DNA from 3 places in the Streptomyces sp. HUAS MG56 genome. Region 1 is predicted to be linked to each of the others. Evidence: riboswitches for the same ligand, from Rfam matches in the RefSeq annotation. Region 1 holds a riboswitch; each other region holds the start of a gene.
What was found. Region 1 has a riboswitch for cyclic di-AMP ahead of AC4OXY_RS28955 (transglycosylase SLT domain-containing protein). Riboswitches for the same ligand answer to the same signal wherever they lie in the genome.
Positions count from the first base shown of each region.

Region 2: another riboswitch for cyclic di-AMP. It lies ahead of AC4OXY_RS24925 (M23 family metallopeptidase); the one in region 1 lies ahead of AC4OXY_RS28955 (transglycosylase SLT domain-containing protein).
Region 3: another riboswitch for cyclic di-AMP. It lies ahead of AC4OXY_RS34645 (M23 family metallopeptidase); the one in region 1 lies ahead of AC4OXY_RS28955 (transglycosylase SLT domain-containing protein).

Region 1 is NZ_CM178722.1:6,122,075-6,125,697, forward strand. Features, by position in the region: gene AC4OXY_RS28945 (FAD-dependent oxidoreductase) at 1-73, shown strand, start outside; gene AC4OXY_RS28950 (HAD family hydrolase) at 226-1,032, shown strand; gene AC4OXY_RS28955 (transglycosylase SLT domain-containing protein) at 1,057-1,560, opposite strand; cyclic di-AMP (ydaO/yuaA leader) riboswitch at 1,565-1,745, opposite strand; gene AC4OXY_RS28960 (polyprenyl synthetase family protein) at 2,360-3,370, shown strand.
Region 2 is NZ_CM178722.1:5,268,239-5,271,861, forward strand. Features, by position in the region: gene AC4OXY_RS24920 (aldo/keto reductase) at 1-744, opposite strand, end outside; gene AC4OXY_RS24925 (M23 family metallopeptidase) at 819-1,844, opposite strand; cyclic di-AMP (ydaO/yuaA leader) riboswitch at 1,854-2,020, opposite strand; tRNA gene AC4OXY_RS24930 (tRNA-Met) at 2,349-2,422, shown strand; gene AC4OXY_RS24935 (dihydrofolate reductase family protein) at 2,497-3,623, opposite strand, start outside.
Region 3 is NZ_CM178722.1:7,375,616-7,379,238, forward strand. Features, by position in the region: gene AC4OXY_RS34635 (M16 family metallopeptidase) at 1-134, shown strand, start outside; gene AC4OXY_RS34640 (M16 family metallopeptidase) at 152-1,522, shown strand; cyclic di-AMP (ydaO/yuaA leader) riboswitch at 1,733-1,895, shown strand; gene AC4OXY_RS34645 (M23 family metallopeptidase) at 1,908-2,648, shown strand; gene AC4OXY_RS34650 (GntR family transcriptional regulator) at 2,867-3,553, shown strand.

The DNA of each region.
Region 1 (3,623 bases):
GATGCGCTTCGTGTGCGGCACGGAGTTCGCCTCGCCGCGACTGGCGAAGCACCTGGCGGCGGCCCACGGCTGACGAAGCGGCCGCATCCGGGGACGGCGACGGCATACAGGGGACCCCGACGGTGTCATCAGGCCGACGGCGGGCGCCACTTGGGGGTGATGAGCACGTAAGTACGCAGTACGGCAAGGTGAGTCGGACAGGCCCCGCGTCCGTATTCTCTGATCATGGCAGCCGCATACGCACTGATCGCCACTGACCTGGACGGCACGCTGCTGCGGGGCGACGACACGGTCTCCGACCGGTCGCTCGCCGCGCTCGCGCGGGCGGCGCGGGCCGGTGCCCGGCATCTGGTGGTGACGGGCCGTCCGGCCCCTCGGGTACGGCCGCTGCTCGCGCGCCTCGGCTGCGCGGGGCTCGCGGTGTGCGGACAGGGCGCGCAGGTCTACGACGCCGGGAGCGGGCGCCTGCTCTGGTCGGTCCGGCTGCACCGGGAACTGGCCGAGGAGGCGCTCGGCAAGATCGAGGCCGAGGTGGGGCAGGTCTACGCGGCCGTCGACCAGGACGGCGTCGACGGGCTCACGCTCATCGAGCCCGGCTACCGGATGCCGCACCCGACCCTGCCCTCGGTGCGGGTCGACCGGCGCGACGACCTGTGGCACAAGCCCATCAGCAAGGTGCTGCTGCGCCATGCCGCCCTGTCCGACGACGAGTTGGCGGCCGTCGCGCGCGCGGTGGTGGGTTCGCTCGCGACGGTCACCATGTCGGGGCCGGGGACCGTGGAGCTCCAGCCGTCCGGGGTGACCAAGGCGACCGGGCTGGCGCTCGCCGCGGAGCGGCTCGGCGTCGGTGCCCGACAGGCGCTGGCCTTCGGGGACATGCCCAACGACATCCCGATGTTCGACTGGGCCGGGCACGGGGTCGCCATGGCCGGCGCGCATCCCGAACTGAAGGCGTTGGCCGACGAGATCACCATGTCGAACGAGGACGACGGCGTCGCCGTCGTCCTCGAAAGACTGTTTCCGACCGGCTGACCGGCTGACCGGCTGACCGGTGTCTCAGTACGCGCTGTGGACGTTGTCGATCGAGCCGTAGCGCGCGGCGGCGTAGTTGCAGGCCGCGGTGATGTTCGCGACCGGGTCGTACGGGTCGAACGCGGTGCCGGTCACGTGGTAGGCCCGGAAGGTCGGGTCGATGACCTGGAGCAGGCCCTTGGACGGGATGCCGGCGGCGGCGTTGGAGTCCCAGTTGTTGATGGCCAGCGGGTTGCCGGAGGACTCCCGCATGATGTTGCGGAAGATGCCGTTGTAGGAGCCGGGGATGCCCTTCTGGGCCATGATCGAGAGGGACTCGCGGATCCAGCCGTCGAGGGTGTTCGTGTACCCGGACGTGTGGACGAGGGACGTGGTCGCGGCGGCCGTCGAGGGCGTGCTGGTGGCGGCGGAGGCGCTGGTGGCGCCGATGAGCGGCATCGCGAGGACGGCGGCACCGGTGCCGGCGACGGCGAGGGTGCGCATGAGACGGCTGGTGCGGGTACGGCTGTGCTGAGCGGCAGCAGACATGGGGAGTTCCTCTCCGGCGCCTGCGAGGTGAGCTGTCGGGTTCGGGCGGGGAGGTGCCCGGCCGTGCCTTCGCGAGAAGGCGCGGCTTCACCCCTAGCCGTTCCGGTGCGACGTGTGCCGACCGGTCCGGCGACTTACCTGGGTCCCCCGCTCCTGCCGTACGAATGGGTTCGCGGATGGTTGTGCGGGCGGCGGCAGGATTCGGCGTCCGCCCAGCGAGCCGGAACGTATGCGAGAGCACATGTCGGGAACAAGTGCCGGAATCACACAACGTCCTGTTTGACCTTGAACTGCCCCCTATGTGGTACTTGATCCTTTGCGGTTGTCAACCCTCAACTCGCGCGCCGGGCAAGGAGAACGGGCGGTTCGGCGGCCGGTGTGCGGACATGGGCGTCCGTGACCCAACTCACGAAGTATCAAATAGTCATAAAGGGGACATAGCGGATTTCAGGGACTCGCGCTCGGAGTGGCGCCGGTCGCGAAGGGGGACGTGGAAAGGGGGGTGGGTGAGGGGTGGAGTGAGGGGTGGGTGTGAGATGGCCCGCGGGTGAGGGTGGAGCCATTACTCCGCTCGCCCCTCGGTTCGCGACAAAGCGCAAGGTGTCCTGTTAAGTCGATGAATGTCCGTTCTTACCATCTGATCGAAAACAAAGCGGCCATGATCCAATAGCGCCCGGGCCGGACCGGTGGGCGCTATCGGTGATCGAAACAGGACCGGATACGCTGACTTGAGTGATGGCAGCGACCTATCGACAAACCGTGTAATCGCCAGCAGACACCAGCAGACAGGAGACCCCTCGTGACCGTCGTCGGGCCGTTCGGGCTGAGCGTGCGGGACCAGGCTCTCGAAGCCGATGTCCAGGCCGGATTGGCGGCTGTCGAGGAAGGCTTGCTCGAGGCCACCAAGAGCGAGGTCCCGTTCATCACGGAGGCCGCGCAGCACCTCGTACGGGCCGGCGGGAAGCGGTTCCGGCCGCTGCTCGTGATGCTCGCGGCGCAGTTCGGCGACCGCTACGCGCCGGGCATCGTGCCGTCGGCCGTCGTCGTGGAGCTGACCCACCTCGCCACGCTGTACCACGACGACGTCATGGACGAGGCGGCCGTGCGGCGCGGTGTGGACAGCGCCAACACCCGCTGGGGCAACTCCGTCGCGGTCCTCACCGGCGACTTCCTCTTCGCCCGTGCCTCCCAGATCCTCGCCGACCTCGGGCCCGAGGCGGTCCGGGTGCAGGCCCTCGCGTTCGAGCGGCTGGTCACGGGCCAGATCCTGGAGACCGCGGGCCCCTCGGACGGCCGCGACCCGGTCGAGCACTACCTGGACGTGCTCGGCGGCAAGACCGGCTCGCTGGTGGCGGTCTCGTGCCGGTTCGGCGCGATGATGTCGGGCGCCGACGAGACGGTCGTCGACGTCCTCACCCAGTACGGCGAGCGGCTCGGCGTCGCCTTCCAGCTCGCCGACGACGTCCTGGACATCGCCTCCGACTCGCACGAGTCCGGCAAGACCCCGGGCACCGACCTGCGCGAGGGCATCCCGACGCTGCCCGTGCTCCGGCTGCGCGAGCGCGCGGCCCGGCTGGGGCTGCCCGAGGACCTCGCGCTGTGCGAGCTGTTGGACTCCGACCTCACCGACGACGCCCGGCACGCCGAGGCCCTGACCGCGCTGCGTGCGCACCCCGCGCTGGAGCAGGCCCGCCGCGACACCGTGCGTTATGCCGAGGAGGCCCGGGCCGCGCTGTCGCCGCTGCGGGACTGCGACGCCAAGGCGGCTCTGGTGGAGCTGTGCGACGCGGTGGTGCACCGCGCGGGCTGAGGCCCCGGGCCACCCACGACGGCGTGCCGGCCCGCGACGGCGTACCGGCTCGTCCCCGCTGACAGTGGCTGACGTGTCCGCGATATGGCACACGGCCGTACGGCGCCCTTCGGCATCCGTGCGACCGGGCCCGGCCCCTAGGGGTCCCGGTGGTCGCCGCCCCTACGTGTCATACCGCAGGCGTACACGGAGTTGGCTCCGTGGTCTGACGCTTCCTCATGGCCGATTTGGTGAGATGGGGAACACGGACATC
Region 2 (3,623 bases), 850 kb from region 1:
GACCTTCTGGCCGCGCTCGGAGTCCGCGTACTCCTGCACCCGGCCGGCGCGGGCGCTGTCGACCGTGGTGCCGGGGCGGTACTTGCCGGTGAGGAAGCCCGAGGCGAGCGCGAAGTACGGCACCGCGGCCAGGTTCTCCTTGGCGGCCACCTCCTGCAGCCCGCCCTCGTAGGTGTCGCGGGAGACCAGGTTGTAGTGCGGCTGGAGGGCGACGTACCGGGCCAGGCCCTCGCGCGCGGAGAAGTCGAGGGACTCCTGCAGCCGCTCGGCGCTGATGTTGGAGGCGGCGATGTGCCGGACCTTGCCCGCCTTGACCAGCTCGTCGAGGGCGCCGATGATCTCCTCGACCGGGACCTCAGGCCTGTCGAAGTGGGTGTAGTAGAGGTCGATGTAGTCGGTGTCCAGGCGGTGCAGGGAGGCGTCGGCGGCGGCCTTGATGTTGGCGGCGGACAGACCCTGGTACTCGGGGTGCTGGCTGACCTTGGTGGCGATGACGACATCGGAGCGGTTGCCGCGGGCCTTGACCCACTTGCCGATGATCGTCTCCGACTCACCGCCCTTGTTGCCCTCGATCCAGGCGGTGTAGGCGTCGGCGGTGTCGATGAAGTTGCCGCCGGCCGCCGCGTAGGCGTCGAGCACGGCGAAGGAGGTCTCCTCGTCGGCGGTCCAGCCGAAGACGTTGCCGCCGAGGGAGAGGGGGAAGACCTGGAGATCCGAACTGCCGAGTGTGCGCAAGGAAGTCATGCTTCACGTCAACGCCGGCGACGGATGATCTCATTCCGCCACCGGCGCCACGATCACCCGGAAGGTCGGACGGGTCAGGGGTTGAGGCCCTTGTCCCGCAGCCACGGCGCCGGGTCGATGGCGGTGGCCTGGCCGTTCGGGTGGACCTCCAGGTGCAGGTGCGGGCCGGTGACGTTGCCGGTGGCGCCGACCCGGCCGATGACGTCGCCGGTCGAGACCTTCTGGCCGACCGAGACGCCGATCGAGGACTGGTGGCAGAACCACAGCTCGGTGCCGTCGTCCAGGGTCAGGACGGTGCGGTAGCCGTAGGCACCGGCCCAGCCGGCCTGGGTGACGGTGCCGCCGTGGACGGCCTTGATGAGGGTGCCGGTGGGGGCGGCGAAGTCGAGACCGGTGTGGTAGCCGGAGGACCACATCGCGCCGGGCTGACCGAAGGTGCCGGTGATCGTGTACGACACGACGGGCAGCGTGTACTGCTTGGCCAGCTCGGCCAGGCGCTTGGCCTCAGCGGCCTTCGCGGCGTCGGCCTCCGCCGTGGCCTTGGCGGCCGTGGCCTTGGCGGCGGCGTCCTTCTCGGCCTTGGCGGCCGCGTCGGCGGTCTGCTGCTCGGCGGTGGCGAGCCTGGCGGCGGTGGCCCGGCTGTCGGCCTTGCTCCGCTGCTGCTCGGCCTGGGCCATGATCCGGTTGCGCAGGGCCTCGCCGGCGTCGCCGTTGCTGCCGCTCTCGGTGTGCATGCCGACGTCGGAGAGCCCGGTGGCGGTGGTGGACTTCGGTGCCTCGGTGGAGCCGCCCTCGAAGAGGTGGCTCACGGAGTCCGGCAGGGAGATGGAGACCGGCGGCTTGCCGGTGTGGGCGCTGGCCATGCCGCCCGCGCCGACGGCGGCGACGACGCCGACGCCGAGGACGGTGGAGCTGCGGGCGAAGCCGCTGCGCTGCTTGGCGACCCGGTGCCGGCCGCGGACCCGGTCGACGGAGTCCTCGGTGGGGTTCCACTCCTCCCACGTGCCCTCTTCGGCGTGGTAGGAGCCGTAGCCGAAGGGTTCGGGCTCGTCGGACGCCGGTATGGACGGGGCTTCGGGGGCAAGCCGGTTGGACGCCACGCGGGCGTACTCCTTTCCTTCCGTCGCCTACCGGGTTAGCTGACGGGTTCGGAGCAGGAAGGTCTCCTACGCGCGTATACCGGGCGTGGACTCAGTGAGTTCACGTCGGCGTCCGCGTGATTCACCCCAAGGTGGTGGTTCCCCGGTTCCCTCGCGGGATTCGGCGCGTGCGCACGGAGCCGCCTCTTGTGACGGCTGGGACGACCGCGCTGCGTTATCGAACGTTAATAGACCCGCGAGGCACTTTCCAAGCCGTTCGGCTTGATCGTTAATGCTTTCCGGCCGGACACATACGCCAATACCAAATCAAATCGGTCGAGTTGGCCACGGTTCAGGGGTCTCGGCGTTTTTGATGGTGTCTCAGATGTTATGCGGACGGCGGTCGCTCGGTCACCGTCGGTGAAGGCGTCGTGATCGCGGGCCCCGGAATCACCGGGCAGCGGGCCCCGCGATCAAGCGGTGTGCGAGCACCCCTTCGCATGGGGTACTCTTGAGACACAACGACGCGGGGTGGAGCAGCTCGGTAGCTCGCTGGGCTCATAACCCAGAGGTCGCAGGTTCAAATCCTGTCCCCGCTACTGAAGACTCAGGGCCCGGAATCCAGTGGATTCCGGGCCCTGAGTGTTTCGCGCCCCCGAAGGGGCGCGGCGGCTCACCGCACCAGATGCCCGTTCGGCGCCTTGGCCCGCGCCTCGTACTCCGGCAGTACGACCACCTCGGCCCCGGCCTGCGCCAGAACCCCGCTCCCGTCGGCCGCCTCCACGAACGTGTCCGGCTCGCGCCACGCCGTCACCACCCTGCGCACTCCCGCCCGCAGGATCAGCTCGGCGCACGGCGCGGGCCGGGACGCGCGGCGGGCGCACGGCTCCAGGCTGCTGTAGACCGTGGCGGCGGCCAGCCGCGGGTCGGCCGGGTCGATCTTGGCCAGCGCCGCCTCCTCCGCGTGGACCACCGGGTCGCCCCCCTCGCGCGAGTGGCCGCGCGCCAGCTCCGTGCCGTCGGCCGCGACGACCACCGCGCCGACGCTGAACGCCGTCTTCGAGGGCGGGCACAGCGCGGCGAGTTCGCAGGCGATGCGCAGCCAGTGGCGGTCGGCGGCGACCGGGGCGGCTCCGGTGCCGGGGGCGGTGGGCTCGTAGCGCATGAGGACGACGTCCTCGATCCGGCGGGTCTCGGTGAGGCGGAGGCGGCCGGCCTGGTACCCGCCCGGGCCGAACAGGCGCGGGGCGGCCGGGTCACCGACGAGGAGCGGGGCGAGGACCAGCTGGAGTTCGTCGGCGAGGCCCTGCTGGAGGAGCTGGGTGTGGACAGTGCCGCCGCCCTCGACCATCAGGCGCCGCACGCCGTGCACGACGTACAGGTGCTCCAGGAGCGCCGGCCAGTCGAGGCCGGGGCCGAGCGGGACGACCTCGGCGCTGTCGCCGAGGAGCCGTGCGGCGCGCTCGGCACCGGCGTCGGTCGTGTAGACGACCTTCGCGCCGCCGGTGTGCCAGAACCTCGCGGCCGGGTCGAGGTCGCCGGAGGCGGTGACGGTCACCTTGAGGGGGTATGCGGGCTTGCCCTCCGCGACCCGGGCCGCGCGGCGCTCGGCCGAGTTGACCAGCAGTCGCGGGTTGTCCGCGCGGATCGTGCCGGCCCCCACGAGGATGGCGTCGGACGCGGCCCGCACCTCGTCGACCCGGTCGAAGTCGGCCGGGCCGGACAGCAGCAGGCGCTCGGGGCCGGTGTCGTCCAGGTAGCCGTCGAGCGAGACGGCGGCGGACAGCAGCACATACGGGT
Region 3 (3,623 bases), 1.3 Mb from region 1:
GTCCCGACAACCGCGCGGTCCTCGTCTACGAGCCGAAGTCCCCGGAAGCGGCCCCCGACGCCGACGTGCCCGAGGACCCGGAGCAGGAAGCGACCGTAGAGGCCGGCAACGAGAACGAGGAGACGGCCAAGTGACCGAGCAGCTCGCCAGCATGGACTTCCACCCTCAGCCGCGGCCCGGCGAGGCCAAGCCGTGGGCGTTCCCGGCCCCCGAGCGCGCGGCGCTCGACAACGGCCTGACGGTGCTGCGCTGCCACCGCCCCGGCCAGCAGGTCGTCGCCGTCGAGGTGCTGCTCGACGCGCCCCTGGACGCCGAGCCGGCCGGTCTGGACGGCGTCGCCACGATCATGGCGCGGGCCTTCTCCGAGGGCACCGACCAGCACTCCGCCGAGGAGTTCGCGGCCGAGCTGGAGCGCGCGGGTGCCACGCTCGACGCGCACGCCGACCACTCCGGTGTCCGCATCAGCCTGGAGGTGCCCGCCTCCCGCCTCGCCAAGGGCCTCGGCCTGCTCGCCGACGCCCTGCGCGCGCCCGCGTTCGCCGAGAGCGAGGTCGAGCGGCTGGTCCGCAACCGCCTGGACGAGATCCCGCACGAGCTGGCCAACCCCACCCGCCGGGCCGCCAAGGAGCTGTCCAAGGAGCTGTTCCCGGCCACCTCGCGCATGTCGCGTCCGCGCCAGGGCACCGAGGAGACGGTCGAGAAGATCGACGCGGCCGCCGTACGCGCCTTCTACGACCGCCATGTGCGCCCCTCGACGGCCACCACGGTCGTGGTCGGCGACTTCACCGGCATCGACCTGGACGCCCTGCTCGGCGACACCCTGGGTGCCTGGAGCGGTACCCCGGGGCAGCCCCGGCCCGTGCCGGCCGTGAGCGCCGACGACACCGGCCGCGTGGTCATCGTGGACCGGCCCGGTGCGGTCCAGACGCAGCTGCTGATCGGCCGCGTGGGCCCCGACCGGCACGACCGCGTGTGGCCCGCGCAGGTGCTCGGCACGTACTGCCTGGGCGGCACCCTCACCTCCCGCCTGGACCGCGTCCTGCGCGAGGAGAAGGGCTACACCTACGGTGTGCGTGCCTTCGGCCAGGTCCTGCGGTCCGCCGCGGACGGCACGGGTGCCTCCCTGCTCGCCATCAGCGGCTCGGTGGACACGCCGAACACCGGCCCCGCGCTGGACGACCTGTGGACGGTGCTGCGCACCCTCGCGGCGGAGGGACTGACCGACGCCGAGCGGGACGTGGCCGTCCAGAACCTCGTCGGGGTCGCGCCGCTCAAGTACGAGACGGCGGCGGCCGTCGCGAGCACGCTGGCCGACCAGGTCGAGCAGCATCTGCCCGACGACTTCCAGGCGACGCTGTACCGGCAGCTGGCCGCCACGGGCACGGTGGAGGCCACGGCCGCCGTCGTGAACGCCTTCCCGGTGGACGGCCTGGTGACCGTCCTCGTCGGTGACGCCTCGCAGATCAAGGCGCCGGTGGAGGCTCTCGGCATCGGCGAAGTCAGCGTGGTCGCGGCCGAGTAGGGCACGCCCGCGTGGGGCCCTGACCGCCTACGGGCCGTCAGGGCCCCTCGTCGTTCCGCGCCCTTCCCCAGATGCCCGATTTGGGACGGAGGTTGCCTGTCTGCCCTGTGGGATGCGCTACAAAAGCCCGGTTCGGTTTGGGGACCGGCGGCAGGCCCGCCTAGCGTCGTCCGGGCTGTTCGTCAGGCAGTGCGCCGCACCCGCGGCACCGGACAGCCATCGCCGAGTCCCCGTACGGCGCGAGCCAGGGGAGCCGGGGACCCACAACGTCCCCTGGGGTGAATCGGACGCCCACGCGTGCGCGTGGGGGCCGTAGGAGACCTTCCTGCTCCGAACCCGTCAGCTAACCCGGTAGGCGAGAGGGAAGGAAAGGACCAGCCACTCCATGGCGTTCATGTGCGCCACCGGGAAGCACCGCAAGCCCGGCCGGGTCACGCGCACCGCCGCTCAGGCGGCCGGCGTCGCGGCCCTCACCACCGGTGTCATCGGCACCCTCGCGGCCTCCCCCGCGTCCGCCGCCCAGAACTCCGTCGAGCAGACCGGCCTCACCCCGGTGATCAGCGTGGGCGACGACATCGCCGAGCAGATCGACGCGCAGGCAGCCGCCCAGCGGCAGGCCGCCGCGCAGAAGGCGGCCGAGGAGGCCGCGGCCCGGCGGGCCCAGGAGATCCACGAGACCAAGGCCCGCGCCGCACGCGAGGCGGAGCGCGAGCGGCTGAACCGCTTCGTCGCCCCGATCACGGACTCGTACGTCTCCACGGGCTACAAGGCCAGCAGTTCCCTGTGGTCCTCCGGCTCCCACACCGGCATCGACTTCCACGCGGCCAGCGGCACGCCCGTCCACGCGGTCGGCTCCGGCACCGTCGTCTCCACCGGCTGGGGCGGCGCGTACGGCAACCAGATCGTGATCCGGATGGCCGACGGCATGTACACCCAGTACGGCCACCTGTCGTCCATCGGCGTCACGGTGGGCCAACAGGTCACCCCGGGCGAGCAGATAGGCCTGTCCGGCGCGACCGGCAACGTCACCGGACCGCACCTGCACTTCGAGGCCCGTACGACCCCCGACTACGGCTCGGACGTCGACCCGGTCGCCTACCTCCGCGAGCACGGCGTGAACGTCTGACGCGCACGGCGCACGAGACACGGCATCCGAAGCCCCGGCTCACCGAGCCGGGGCTTTCGTCGTTTTTCCACGGTGTCCCCGGTGCGCTTACGGGAGTCGCTGTCCAAAAAATATCCATGGATTCCGGCCCGCCGTCGGAAATTCTGGCTCATTGCAATAGAGTCACGGAACACGCGTCCATCGTCGACGTGTCACGGGGATTAAGGCGGAGGTCGGTCATGCGTATTCCGGCGCACTCGGTATGCACGGCGATCCGGGACGACATCGTCGCCGGTGTCCACGAGCGCGGCAGCCGCCTCACCGAGGAAGTCCTGGCCCGCCGCTACGGCGTCTCGCGCGTCCCCGTCCGCGAGGCCCTGCGCACGCTGGAGGCGGAGGGCTTCGTGGTGACGCGCCGGCACGCGGGCGCGTGCGTGGCCGAGCCGACCGAGCAGGAGGCGGCCGACCTGCTGGAGATGCGGATGCTCCTGGAGCCGCTCGGCGCCGCCCGGGCCGCGCAGCGGCGCACGGAGGCACATCTGAAGGTGCTGCGCGGCCTGGTCAGACTGGGCCAGGAGCGGGCCAGGCGGGGCAGCAGCGAGGATCTTCGGTCACTGGGCGGCTGGTTCCACGAGACGCTCGCCCAGGCCTGCGCGAGCCCCTCGCTGACCTCGATGCTGACCCAGTTGCGCCACAAGATCGCCTGGATGTACGCGGTGGAGGCGCTGCCGACCCCGGTCGAGTCCTGGGCGGAGCACGGCGCGATCGTGGACGCGGTGGCGCGCGGCGACGGCGAGCGCGCGCGGGCGCTCACGGCTCTGCACGGCGAGCGCGCGACGGCCGCGCACCGGCTTCGCTTTTCTGCCGGCGGCGAGGGTGTGAGGACTTCGCAACACGCCGTAAACATGACCGGCCTGCGTCATTAACACGAGCGCCGTATACAAAGAAGAGTAATTCGGTGGCGGTGTATTCTTGCTGCCTGAATTCAGGTGTGTT